DNA from 3 places in the Paenibacillus sp. Lou8.1 genome. Region 1 is predicted to be linked to each of the others. Evidence: riboswitches for the same ligand, from Rfam matches in the RefSeq annotation. Region 1 holds a riboswitch; each other region holds the start of a gene.
What was found. Region 1 has a riboswitch for cyclic di-AMP ahead of NLX78_RS24220 (resuscitation-promoting factor). Riboswitches for the same ligand answer to the same signal wherever they lie in the genome.

Region 1 (4,755 bases):
TTCGCTGTAATATTGCACTGCAATGCTCAGACTGCCGTAATCCTTCGTTCCAGGAGACGCAGCCATGCGCTCAGCCACTTCTTTTTGGATCATAACGACGATATTCTCCAGAGGGAGCTTGTCCTCCAGTAGCCTCATCAGAATCGGTGTAGTAACATAGTACGGCAGATTAGCCACGACACTTACTTTACTCACGTCTGCAAAATCGGCTGCGAACACCTCGCGCAAATCCAGCTTCAGCACGTCTCCATGACGTACCTTCACATGCTCGTAAGGGGCCAACACCTCTTCGAGAATTGGCAGCAGCCGCTGGTCAATCTCGACAGCGGTAACTACCTTGGCCGATTGCGCCAGCTTCTCGGTCAAAGCGCCAATCCCAGGACCGATCTCAAGTGCACCCTTCGTCTCATCCAATCCGGCAGCATTTACAATCTTATTGAGAATATTTTGATCAATCAGGAAATTTTGTCCCAAACTCTTTTTGAACGAAAAACCGTGCCGTTGAATAATTTCCTTCGTACGCCGCGGTGTTGCTATATCTTGAATCCCTGTCATACGGACATCACAATCCTTCACTTTCAATTTGTGCCAGCGCCCCGGCAAATTCCTCGCGGCTGATCTGAAATACAGAGAGCCGTTTATGTAGCTGCTTTCCGTTACAATAACCAATACCCAGCACATTCCCTAAGGCCATACGGCGTGCAGCAGCATTGGGATGGGTGATGAGTCCAGCATCAATCAGGTCCGCCCACTCAATCAGCGGGTCAGCGCCTTCCACTGTCGTATGGACCCGTGCAAGAGCGTGTCTGATCGCTTCTGGTGAGGCATTCTCCACGCCAATATCTCCTTTACGCGTCGCTTCTGCCTCGGGTATAAAGGCCTGCTTGCAGCCGGGTACCTTGGAAGCGATAATCTTACGGATGCGCTCCCCTGCATGATCGGGATCGGTTAAAATGATGACCCCCCGCCGCTCCTGCGCCAATGCAATTTTACGCAGCGTCATTTTATTAATGGCGGAGCCGCCAGTTTCTATCGTATCCGCTTCAACAGCGCGGCGAATGGCCACCGTATCATCCCGGCCCTCTACCACGATCACTTCCTTGATCATTTGCGTTTCCCTCCACTGCTACACAGCAAGCTATATTTATCTTTCCCTGCTTTTGAAAACAAAATAAGAAGAGGATATCCTCTTCTTAGCATGGCATAACTATGTTGTTAATACTATCGCATTGCCCTCAACATACACAACCTGTTTTAGTTGATTTCAGGCTTTACCGGTCCGATAACATATACGGTTTTACCGTGCTTACGACCAAATTGGTTGGCTCGGCTCAAACTCTCATAATACACATCGATTTTGTGGCCTTTAATCGCGCCACCGGTATCCTCCGCACGACGGAAGCCCACCCCTTCGATGTACACCCACCAGCCGATTGGAATTATACTCGGATCGACCGCGATGGTGCGTCCTTCCGTGACACGTGCGCCGGATGCAGTACGTGTACCGATACCTGGCTCCTGTGAGGAATACGCCGTCATGGAGACATTTTGTAAAACTTTGCTATATTTAAAATTTACGCCTGCTTTACGGACAGCACTGCCCGAACTAACCGTTGTTGCCTTAACCGCATCATTGGGACCGACGGAAGCAGCAAGAACGACCGGTTTTTTCTTCGTTCCTACCGCAATGACCTTATCCACACGGTTCTGTGCAACTTCCTTGTTAACCAGCTGTTTGGATACCAATTTTCCATCATGATATACCTTTTGAACGTGCTGGACGACCACACCCGATTTGCCGCTTTGAATGACCCGATTATCGCCTTTATAAAGACTCGGATCGGCCGTTTTGATGACCTGATAAGGCACCTGTTTTTTCTGTTCGACCTGCTGTTTCTTCACACGGACGATTTTTATGTCCATGTTAGACGAAACAGAGGCATCCAACGCAGGATAAACTTTATCCGTTGATGATAATTTATAGCCCGAGGTACGAATGGCACCTTCTACTGTATTTTCTGTTGTGTACAACTTTTTCGTCTCATTGCCTGAAGATACTTTAACCTGATTGGCACGTTTAATGACTACGCGATCGCCATCCTGTATTGCTCCATTTAGCGGCATGGAAACTGTATCATGCGGCTGAAGTGAAATGGAATGCTCGCTCAGCAAATCTTGAAGCTTGGATTCCCGGGTTTCTACCGCAGACGCCTTGCCATCGATGACAAAAAAGACTTGTTTTTTAGATTGCGTGTACATCAGAATTGAAATCATAATCGTTAGCGCGATTAGAAAAATAGCAACCAAAGCAGCCTGGCGCACATTCTCTTGCTTCCAACGCAATACGTAAGACATGCTGGATGAGCGTGACTCATGGGTATCCTTTTTCTGGAAAATGCCCATTTCCTCCGTCCTCCTTACATAGCCCGCCGTCTGGAGTAAGACATAGTTGAGATTTGACGTGACTATAACAGATTTTCTACAAGACAAGCCCAAACTACGACTGTCCTGCACCATGTACCCGTCTTCGCGGCATGCTGTCCTCCCCTGTTTAACCACAGTATGATGACAGATTTTCTTTTATTCACAACAAAAAAAGCCAGAGAAAGAGACTAGAGAGCTCTTTCGTGGCTTCCGGCATGTGTGAATATGCGGGAAAACTCATGCACGAGATGGCTTCTCTCTTGTTACGCTTACGGGGTTAGCTGTCGGGTTCGGACGTAGAGAGTCGCCCTAGCTTGGGTCAACCGCTCATGGCGGTCGCCTTCACATTCACCCCGAAGACCCAGAAAGAAATCGAAATACGGCTCCTCCACCTGTTCAATCCCATCCGGGAAAAGAATTTAGGTCGAGCCGGCTGGCGGAAGAAACGTTCCCTTCTTGCACATACGCCGGACGTACTGTAAGCCATATCGGTTCCCCCGTTCCCTGTAAAAGGGACTCAGCGAGACTGGTTCATGAAATGACTTGTTGATGTTTACATTCAAACAACAATTCACTGAAAAGATGATATCCTGTTTCTATGCATGTTGTAAAGCAGGTTTCAAGTACATTTTTTAAAATATTCGGTTAAAATATTGTAATATTCTCGAGTTTCCTGCAACAAATTCATGATTAGCTTCGTCTATCTCTTTATTTTGATCGATTTCTTCACTTTTTCATTGAATGTCAAATCGTTCCAGGGCATTTCGGGTCGTTATTGACACTAATTCCTCCACTGTAATCCCTTTGATTTGGGCTGCAGCCTCTGCTACCAGTCTCACATGTGCAGACTCATTTCGCTTCCCACGAAACGGATGAGGCGTCAGATAGGGAGCATCAGTTTCAATGAGCAGACGGTCCAGCGGCACCTGTGCGAGCACCTCTTTTGGCTGCTTGGCATTTTTGAACGTTATTGGACCACCGAAGGAAAGGTGAAATCCCATATCCAGCACCATTTTGGCTGTCTCCCAGCTACCCGAAAAGGAGTGCATGACTCCACCAATCTCACTCGCTTTTTCCTCGCGCAAAATCTTAACAATATCTTCATGTGCATCCCGGTTATGAATAACAATGGGCATCTTGAGCTCACGAGCCAGACCAATTTGATTTCGAAACACCCGATGCTGCACATCCTTCGGTGATGTATCCCAATAATAATCCAGACCGATCTCCCCGATGGCTACAACCTTTTTATGACTGCATAACGATGCAATCCATTCTAGATCGCCCTCCTGCATTGTAATAGCATCCTGTGGGTGCCATCCAACTGCCGCATAAATAAAATCATACGTCTCGGCCAATTTCATGGTGGATGGAATGGTCTCACGATTAAATCCGATATTGATCATCCGCGTTACTCCTGATTCGACAGCACGTGCTATAACTTCTTCACGATCTTCGTCAAATTGTGGCGCATCCAAGTGAGTATGAGTGTCGAATAAATCCAAGGTTTACATCTCCTTTTTTTACTTACATTTCTATATAGTTGTCTATTCTTTGACAAAATAATTCCTTATTTCGGCAGGAATCCTGTCTTTTACCGCGTTCAATTTATTCTGGGGAAAATACATATGATATTTCCCTCGGTGAATACCACTTATTGAGCGCACAATTTCCGAAACTTCGGATATTTCACTCACCTCGCCCTGACGTCCAAGCAGTAAAATCTGGTTGTCCGTCGAGCCACCCTGCCGAAACACATCATAAGGAAGATCTGTCGGAAAATCAATTTCAAAATCATATTCAGGGTGCAAACCAGCCTCTTTCAAAGCTTCTCGAATACTGTCAATGGTATCTGTATCCATATTTTCAATCTCTACATATTTATACAATCTACGGTCCATAAACCGGCTGCTCAAATCACTTAAAATCTCGTCCTTTTCTCGTTTCCACTGGCTAAATACGGTCTGGATTAATGACTCGTCGAGCATCAGATATTGCTCTACTGTAAGATCTCCTTTCAACAGATCCGGCAACGGGTCCAGCAGAAATCCAAACTCATATCCGTTTTTAAACAATTCCTTTGCTCGCTTGAAAATTTTACGTAAAAGGATTTCCGAGCTGCGTGTTACAGGATGAAAATAAATTTGCCAATACATCTGGTAGCGTGACATTAAATAATCTTCTACTGCATGCATACCTGATTCCTTCACAACAATTCTCCCATTATGAGGACGCAGCAGTCGTAAAATACGATCCAAATCAATCGTGCCGTAGTTGACACCTGTCGAGTGAGCATCCCGCAACAAATAATCCATACGATCGGCATCTAGT
Region 2 (4,755 bases), on a different contig from region 1:
TCACAGTGTCTCCCAGACTCATCACACTAAGTCCCATTAGAATGCTATCAAAAATAACGTGGCTGAACATGGCGGCAATAAAGCCGTAACGCAGGAACACAAAACTGAACAGCAAACCAAGAAAAGTCAGCTCAATAGGTCTGGAAATCACCGGATAGATCGGATAAAGTGTATGTCCCAGTGCCCAAATCAGCGTGGTGATCAGACAAGCAACAAAAGTGTTTTTCACTATTTTTTTGACCATCGGAATACCAAACAGACGGTAGACAGTCTCTTCTCCAATACCTGCCATCCACGCCATAATCGGCAGTAGCCATGGATAAGCCATATTGTAAGGGGATTGTGTGGCATCTGTGGTGGAGAATGTATTAAATGTGCGCTCCAGTATAAAGAATAAGATGGATTGTACCCCGAGTAAAATAAAGGCCCACAAGTAGCCAACATACATACTGCGAAGCACATACAACCCGTAGCCCGGCTCTTTTGCACGCGGCCATGCATTCAGTCCAACCTGACGCATAAGCCCGTCACCGCCGACCAAGGAGAAGTAGAGCGCTACAGCCATGAAAAAGGTAACACCAATCTGGAAAACCATAAGAAATATAAGCATGCCCTTACCGCCTGCTTCTGCTTGCAATAAAGGCAGCATGTTCATGGTCCCAGCTATACTAGCAATAAAGTATACAACGGATAGAACAATGCCGCGTACAAATGAAGTATGTCGTCGGGTGAGTGACGCATACACAATAGCAAGTACACCCAGTACAAAGCTAAATAGGGCATAACCCGCATAGGTCATCAAATTCGCCCAAAATGTTTGCTTTTCGATATAATCGGTATAGGACGACGGGGCCGAAAAGCTTTGGGTGAAGGAGCGAACATCACCGTCTTCAAAAGTAAAAGCCAGTGTAAGTACCGAGGCGCCGATTTTTTTATCGTCTACGGTATACTTTAATCCGCCTTCTTGTTCAGTGGTCGCAAGCTTCAAATCCGACGGCTTAAAGCCAAAGCGCTTGACCCATACTGCGGCCGCCTGCTCCTTGGCTTCGAGCGTCATGCCGTCCTCAGCCACACGTACAAGCCTGTTACGTGCTTGTTCATCCGTAGAAATATCAGCCTGTGTGTAATTGGTGCTGGAGGTGATCCGTTTAAAGCTAACGACCTTGCCAGTGGATAAATCCACATGAATTTGCAGTTTACTCTTCGCTGAGGATTCAGGCAGATCGACCCGAAAGGTTTCGTAAGGGTAACTTTTTTTCCATGTACGGTCGTACTGTTGAAGTAGTTTTTCTCTAGATAAATAACCGTACAAATCTGTTTCGGCCTGATAGGTCACGACAGGCTCCTCAGGCTGTGATTCAGTATAGCCCAGCTCGGAGCGGGCGAAGTCCAATGCGTGTATGACCGCTTCTTGTTTGCTGATGACCTTTGCGTTCATTACTGATTCTGGACTCGGATTGCTAAGCGAGGGAATAAGCAATTGAAAGATAAAAAAGCAAATCAGGCCAATCCCGCCCAGCAAGCCTAGTTTTTTGAAGTTGGCCGTGAGCACGACCGGTTTCCCGATAGGATTCATGAGTTTCCTCCTTAATCTGTAAATAAGAACATCCATTAAAGATATCATACTGCACAGGTTCCCGCCAACAGACAAGCGATATTCATGAAAATAGAGTGAAAGCACTTTAAAGTTCCAATAAAATTAGATAAGCTGCGATTAAACGATGCCCATTCGCAAAATAAAGCCAATTTCACGTTTTTTCGGCGAAATCGGTTTTGTGATCTGGATATAGAAGGATTATAATCTTGAGGCAATGCCTATGAAATACATAGGTAATGATATACAGTTGAGCCGAATTTCTATGGGAAAACGGGGGAACCATGTTACTGGGGTGAATTTTACAACCGATCCTGCTGGATCGGAAGTGTAAATAGGGCATACTGTGCTGCCCGAATCCGTCAGCTAACCTCGTAGGCTATGAGCAGGAACCAAGTCAGGCACTCGGTTTTCCGGTGTCTTTTTTTGTGCGTATAAAAGTGTTTGGATTGGTTAGACCGCTGCGGGTGCAGATTGCTCTTCCGATTGCTGTTATCCCCGGATTTTTTGATTGTATACCCCCTTTAATGGTTAAAATCCGGAGATAAAGGCAAACGCTTCGCTTCTTCAGAACAATTCTGCCCCCTTCGCTACTGCCCGCCAATAGCACAGGGGGCCGAGTAGTGCTTGACATGCATTCTTCCTGTATTCAGGGAATGCTAATTATAGTTATTTAAGGTTTGGAAAAATCAAAAAATTCAGGGGCAACGACGATCGAAAGATCAAATGGAACGCGTAGCGAGCTTACACCGTATTAAATCACTGATTTATAGTTTTAAGGATTAGGAGAGAAGTGATGAATAGATGAATCCCAATGCAAGCTGGCTCCGGCTTTCTCCACCGCAGATATTCGTTGCGGGCTTTGCCATTATCATTCTAATAGGTAGTTTATTGTTAATGCTGCCGATCTCCAATACAACAGGAAAGTCACTTGCGTTTATAGACGCTTTGTTTACTGCCGCCTCTGCGACCTGTGTTACAGGGCTTGTCGTTAAGGATACAGGGACCTTTTTTACAACCTTTGGTCAAGTTGTTATCGCCGCGCTCATTCAGATCGGCGGCCTGGGCTTTATGACCATGGCTACCTTAATCGCGCTGGTGTTCAAGCGTCGGATTTCCTTGCGGGAGCGTCTCATTTTGCAGGAAGCGATGAATCAGACTTCTGTAGAGGGAATTGTCGGGTTAATCCGTAAGGTATTACTGTACTCACTGGTTATTGAAGGCGTATGCGCTACGATATTCTCGGTTCGCTGGTCCTTTGATATGCCCGTAGGCAGGGCGATTTATTTTGGAATCTGGCATGCCATCTCCATGTTTAACAATGCTGGTTTTGATTTATTCGGTGAATTTCGCAGCTTGACAGGTTATGTATATGATCCGATTGTTAATTTTACCGCAATGTTTCTAATTATTTCTGGCGGCATTGGTTTTGTAGTGATGTCAGACCTGGCAGAATATCGCAAGCGCAAGAGACTGTCCTTGCATACCAAGGTGGTACTCAGCATGACGGGCGCTATGATTGTAGTCGGCACGCTCGTGATTTTTGTATTTGAGTTTACGAATCCAAAGACTCTTGGCTCGCTTGATTGGGGTGGTAAGCTACTGGGATCTTTATTCCAGTCCGTTACTCCCCGTACCGCAGGTGCCAATACGCTGGACATCGCAGGCTTGCGGCAGGCTACGCAGTTTTTTATCATCATACTCATGTTTATTGGGGCTTCCCCTGGCTCTACTGGAGGCGGGATTAAGACCACAACATTCGCCCTGCTCATTGGAGCAGTGATTTCGATGCTGCGGGGGCGGGAAGATATTGTACTGTTCAAGTACCGACTTGCGCAGGGACGAATTTACAAGGCTTTGACCATCACACTGCTGGGGTTGCTGTTCGTGATCGGGGTGACCATGATTTTGTCGGCAACCGAAGATCATCATTTTCTGATGATCTTGTTTGAGACGGTGTCTGCGTTTGGTACGGTGGGGCTGTCGATGGGGCTTACACCTGATTTGACAGTCATAGGCAAGCTGGTGATTACCCTGACGATGTTTGCAGGTAGACTGGGGCCACTCACGCTAGCTTATGCACTGGGGCCGAAAAAGGGTAAAGAATTATATCGTCATCCGGAAGGCAAAATGATTATAGGATGAATCATTTCATGATAAGTAGTATACATTTCGTTGGTTTAATCATTTATGAAATTGATTCAGATAAGGAGTTTTCGAGTAGATATGAAAACGCAGCAGTTTGTAGTTATTGGCTTGGGGCGGTTTGGCTCAAGCCTGGCTTTGCAATTGGTGGATATGGGGTGCGAGGTGCTAGGCATTGACCGGAATGAGGATGTTGTGGACAGTATGAGTGAGATGTTGACACATACTGTCGTGGCGGACGCTACCGATGAAGACTCGTTGCGATCACTGGGCATCCGTAATTTCGATTGTGGCATTGTTGCTATTGGTGATGACATTCAGGTAAGCATCCTCACCGCCATTTTGCTGAAGGAGCTGGGTGTGAAAAAAGTTGTAGCCAAAGCCATATCTGTGCTGCACGGGCGTGCGTTAGAAAAGCTCGGTGTGGACCGGATTATTTATCCAGAACGGGATATGGGTATCCGGGTGGCTCACCAGCTAGTCACGCCTAATTTGCTCGATTATTTGGAGTTGTCTAAGGAATACAGTATTGTGGAACTCAATGTACCTGCATGTCTGAATGGCAAAACGCTAGCAGAGCTAAATGCCCGTACCCGCTTTGGTTGTAGCGTTGTGGCGCTTCATACGGCGAACGGTATCCTGATCGCACCGACGGCTATGGATCGGCTAAAAGCAGATGATATTATGGTCATCATCGGTTCGAATGACAATATCGGTCGCTTTGAGGATGAGGTTGTTAATGTTAATGAAGAGGATTAAACCCTCTACACCATACGGTAACCTGCAAACGACGCCCGTGTCTCGCTAATCCAGCGTCGTGCTGTCGGACCGAGATCGGTCGTCTCCGAGTAAATGAGGGAGGTCGTTCGGCGTGTCTCCTTCAAATCGGGCAAGTACAATGCAGTGAGTCCATTATCCCGTAATAGTTCGCTGCGCAAATAGGATTTGGGTAGCAAGGCAGAAGCCTTACAGGTTGGAAGCAGGCGTACAATTGCCTCGAAGGAGTCGATTTCCAT
Region 3 (4,755 bases), on a different contig from region 1:
TCATAAAGTCATTAACGGTAAGGATACCATTGTTGGGTTCGATGTGGATATCGCCAAAGAAATCGCCAAAGATTTGGATGCGGAGATGGTCCCTGAGGACATGAGTTTTGACTCTTTGCTGCCTGCTTTGCAAAGTGGTCGTGTAGACTTGGTACTGTCCGGTATGACACCGACGGATGAGCGGAGAAAGAGCATTGATTTTTCAGATGTATATTATCGCTCCAAGCAAGTCATTATGGTACGTCCAGAGGATAAAGACAAATATCCTACGATGGATACTTTGAAAGGCGAGAAGATTGGTGCACAAAAAGGGAGTATTCAGGAAGAAATTGCTCAAAAAGTACCCAATGCCACTGTAACCTCACTGGACAAAATATCCGATCTGGTACTCCAGCTGCGGACCCAGCGTATCAACGCTGTTGTGATCGAAGATACGGTTGCTAAAGGATACACGTTAGATGGTACCGTAACACTTGCCAAGGCGGTGCCTGAGGATGCCGGAGCAGAAACAGCAGTAGGTATACGCAAGGGGAACGCAGAATTGCTTGCCTCTGTAAATAAAACGTTGGCTCGCCTGAAAGCGGACGGGTCGATTGAGAAGTTTTCCACAGAAGCGAGCGCGCTCTCTGCAGATCGACAGGTTTCTTCTAATAACATCGTAGATATTTTTTGGAAATACCGCAGTTTTTACGCTACGGGTATCGGCTACACTCTGTTGCTGTCTGCACTCGGAGTACTGTTTGGATTTATCATTGGTCTGATCGTATCCTTGCTGCGGATGAGCGGTATACGCATCATTGAGTGGTTAGGTACCACTTATGTGGAGATCCTGCGTGGCACACCTATGCTGGTACAACTTATGATCATTCACTACGGGGTTGCTTTGACGCTGGGTGTCAATTTTACCCCACTCCAGTCTGGTATAATCACATTGTCTCTGAATAGTTCAGCATATCTGGCTGAAATTTTCCGGGCAGGTATCCAGGCAGTAGACCGTGGACAGATGGAGGCTGCTCGTTCGTTGGGTATGGGACGCGGTAAAGCTATGCGTCATGTCATTTTGCCGCAAGCGTTTAAATCTATTTTGCCTGCTATCGGTAATGAGTTTATTACGATCATTAAAGAATCCTCCATTATTTCGACCATTGGGATGGTGGATATTATGTATCAGGCCCAGGTCATTAAGAACATCACCTACGAAGGATTAAGTCCGTTCGTAATCGCAGCCGCTATTTATTTTGTAATGACATTCAGCTTGTCTAAGCTGCTGGGTTTATGGGAAAGGAAGTTGAGAGCCAGTGATCACCGTTAAACAACTGCGTAAATCGTTCGGTAAGAATGAAATTTTAAAAGGCATTGATATAGATATTGCCAAAGGTGAAGTTGTCGTCATCATCGGCCCCAGTGGTTCGGGGAAGAGTACGTTTTTGCGTTGTATGAATCTGTTGGAACAGCCTACAGACGGGGAGATTTTATTTGAGGGCGAGCCGATTACAGCTCGTGGCCATAATATTAATGTAACCCGGGAGAAGATGGGGATGGTGTTCCAGCATTTTAATCTTTTCCCGCATAAAACAGTGTTGCAGAACCTGACACTTGCCCCAACACAGGTTAGAAGACAGTCAGGGAAGGAAGCGGAAAAAATTTCGCTAGAACTCTTGCGTACCGTAGGGCTTGAGGATAAGAAGAATACCTATCCGAACCAGCTATCCGGAGGACAGAAGCAACGTATTGCGATTGCGCGTGCTTTGGCCATGCAGCCGCACGTAATGCTGTTCGATGAGCCGACTTCTGCATTGGACCCTGAAATGGTTGGAGAGGTTCTGGATGTAATGAAGAAGCTCGCCGAAGGCGGCATGACAATGGTAATCGTGACGCATGAAATGGGCTTTGCCCGCGAGGTAGGCGATCGAATTATCTTTATGGATAACGGTCAAATTGTAGAGCAAGGTACACCAGAGCAGGTATTTGGCACTCCAAGCCATGATCGCACCCGTGATTTTCTTGCCAAAGTATTGTAAGAAAGTGCTGATATAATCTATAAAAAAAGGCCCTCCGTTTGACGGAGAGCCTTTTTTCTTTTTGTCACCATTTCCCCATACTTTCGTAACAAATATCGATTTCTTGATGACAAAATTGTAATGAGTATAGTATGATATTCAAGGTTACCAACATTTTCATGCGGATAAGGTTACAAAATTGTGATATTATGCAGTAAGCCAAAACTTACCGGGACAGCATGCGGTTAAGACAAACACTGAATGCTGGGTCCAAACTATGGGAAGTGCGGGGGACGTAACAACGGCAGTCATTCCGATACGTCATAAGACGATGTGGAATATGCCTAGGGGTGAATTGCACAAGCATAGGGCTTCTCCTGAGTCCGAATCCGACAGCTAACTTCGCAGGCATAACAGAGGAGGTACATATCTTTGAAACATCTAAAACATATTGGTAAAACGATGAAATTTGCGGTGCTTGCCGCAGCTATTGCAGGGCTGACACAGACAGCTGGAGTAGCGGCTGCTGCTTCGCTTCACACTGCCAAAGAGGGCGATACCTTCTTTTTGCTTGCTCAACGTTATGGGGTATCGGTAGACGAGCTAACGAAGGCGAACCCAAACATTGCTTCCAACAATATATATGCAGGTCTGCAAATTAAGGTGCCTGGCGAAAAAAGTGTGAAGGCAGCTTCGGATTCGAAGCCGCAGCTTCTTACGGAGAAAGCACCAGCGAATGAGGGGCCAACGATTGAAGCGTGGGGCAAAACATTCAACTATAGCAAAATAGTTGACGTTAAGGCTTCAGCGTATTCTGCCGCAGCCGACGAGAATGGTAAATGGGGAGCAGTGGACTACTACGGCAATCCGCTTAAACTAGGTACAATTGCGGTAGACCCGAACGTCATTCCGATGGGCACGAAAGTGCTGGTTACAGGCTATTCCCACCCAGGTTTGCCGGATCATTCTTTTGTAGCTGTCGCTCGCGATCAGGGCAGCGCCATTACAGGAAAGCGGATTGATATCTTTATTCCAGGCAACAAATCATTTGTGAACGACTTTGGATTTCAAAATGTGAAGCTGTACGTTATTGATAAATAGCATTGTACGTATATACGATTTAATTAAACATAATATATATTATGTAAACTTAATGCCTGTATCCTACCGCATATAACTAGGTCGGACTCTTATCAGGTCTTATCCATAAAAAAAGGCTGTCTTGACGAGCAGAAAACTTCTGCTGGTAAGACAGCCTTTTTACGTTGCTTTAGCTTGTAGCTCAATCATAAACATATGGTTATTTCCGTTCCGATGTGTGGAGTAGCCGGGGGACTGTCACAAATTTGTAGCCCTTAGCTTTTAGAGAGTGAATTAGACCCGGCAGAGCTTGGACAGTGCCTTGCAAGTTGGAACTTTGACCTCCACCTGCGTGCATTAAAATAATAGAGCCAGGCCCGGTAGCTGGGATCACATTGCGTTGAATTTGTGTTTTACTTAATCCCTTCCAATCGAGAGAGTCTACATTCCAATTGACAATCATATAGCCATGACGACGTGCCCATTGGATTTGAGGCTCCGTGATTTCGCCGTAGGGTGGACGGATCAACTTGGGGCGAAAACCTGCGCTGGCCTGTAAAATACGTTCTGTTTTTGTAATCTGGTTGCGAAATCGTTCGGGTGTGGCCTTCCTAAAATCCGGATGAGTATAGGAATGGTTTCCTATAGCATGGCCTTCACGGATAATACGGCGTATGATCCCCGGATGCTTTTCCGCACGGTGACCGACGATGAAAAAGGTGGCTTTGATGCCATTGGCGTGTAATACGTCCAAAACCTGCGGCGTATACCTAGAATCGGGCACATCATCAAAGGTTAGGGCAATTTGGCGGGTGTGTGGGCCGCACATTTTAAAAATGTCCGCATGTTTTTTTCGCAGCATTGCTAATGTAGGAGTTGCTCGATCTGTGCTCTGATGTACAGAAGAAGCAACAGCTGTTTCCTTGGGATGGGGCGTTCCGGTGTTGGGAGGCGCATCCGCGTGAACGGGTAAACTTGAGAATGCTAGTAACAGTGCCAAGCATGGCAACACTCCCCTGTACGGCATATGTATCCCCCCTTTCCCGTGCAGTGGTACCTAGTGGTGCTCTCGACTATTATGTACCTGTCCTATTAAAAATATGCTGTTAACCAAGTTCGGCTCATAAACGAATGGAAAGAAGCCCACGATGAAACGATTATCAATGAAGATGATGGAGCTAAACGTACATATTCTCTTAAACATGACCGATAACAGGAGCATTTTCGCAAGTTTTAGCCTTACAACGAATTCGGTATACTAGTGACAGCTGGTGTATAATGGGGATGCAATTCATAATTATACAGACATGGAATTGAAGGAAGGATGGATAAAAGTGACCGACTTGTTTACTCCTTATCAATTAAAGGGGCTTTCTTTAAAAAATCGGATTGTCATGCCCCCGATGTGCCAATACAGCGTGGAGGCCAAGGACGGAAATCCAACGGAATGGCATCATGTCCATTATGTGAGCCGGGCAGTAGGAGGCACTGGACTTATTATTGTGGAAATGACAGCGGTCCATCCAGATGGACGTATTACGGATCGTGATTTGGGTATTTGGAGTGACGAACATATTTCTGCATATCGTAAGATTGTAGAGGAAGTCCACAAGTATGGTGCCAAGATTGGTATTCAACTAGGCCACGCTGGACGCAAGGCTGAAGATGCTGAGCA

Region 2: another riboswitch for cyclic di-AMP. It lies ahead of NLX78_RS08700 (TrkH family potassium uptake protein); the one in region 1 lies ahead of NLX78_RS24220 (resuscitation-promoting factor).
Region 3: another riboswitch for cyclic di-AMP. It lies ahead of NLX78_RS03655 (3D domain-containing protein); the one in region 1 lies ahead of NLX78_RS24220 (resuscitation-promoting factor).

Annotation. Positions count from the first base shown of each region.
Region 1 is NZ_JANAVN010000021.1:11,960-16,714, reverse strand. Features, by position in the region: gene rsmA (16S rRNA (adenine(1518)-N(6)/adenine(1519)-N(6))-dimethyltransferase RsmA) at 1-555, opposite strand, end outside; gene rnmV (ribonuclease M5) at 563-1,108, opposite strand; gene NLX78_RS24220 (resuscitation-promoting factor) at 1,255-2,403, opposite strand; cyclic di-AMP (ydaO/yuaA leader) riboswitch at 2,675-2,957, opposite strand; gene NLX78_RS24215 (TatD family hydrolase) at 3,159-3,929, opposite strand; gene NLX78_RS24210 (HD domain-containing protein) at 3,972-4,755, opposite strand, start outside.
Region 2 is NZ_JANAVN010000005.1:114,131-118,885, forward strand. Features, by position in the region: gene NLX78_RS08695 (CPBP family intramembrane glutamic endopeptidase) at 1-1,576, opposite strand, end outside; cyclic di-AMP (ydaO/yuaA leader) riboswitch at 1,838-1,990, shown strand; gene NLX78_RS08700 (TrkH family potassium uptake protein) at 2,399-3,739, shown strand; gene NLX78_RS08705 (potassium channel family protein) at 3,821-4,498, shown strand; gene NLX78_RS08710 (LysR family transcriptional regulator) at 4,504-4,755, opposite strand, start outside.
Region 3 is NZ_JANAVN010000002.1:182,299-187,053, reverse strand. Features, by position in the region: gene NLX78_RS03665 (ABC transporter substrate-binding protein/permease) at 1-1,312, shown strand, start outside; gene NLX78_RS03660 (amino acid ABC transporter ATP-binding protein) at 1,299-2,021, shown strand; cyclic di-AMP (ydaO/yuaA leader) riboswitch at 2,253-2,426, shown strand; gene NLX78_RS03655 (3D domain-containing protein) at 2,433-3,101, shown strand; gene NLX78_RS03650 (polysaccharide deacetylase family protein) at 3,301-4,107, opposite strand; gene NLX78_RS03645 (NADH:flavin oxidoreductase/NADH oxidase) at 4,415-4,755, shown strand, end outside.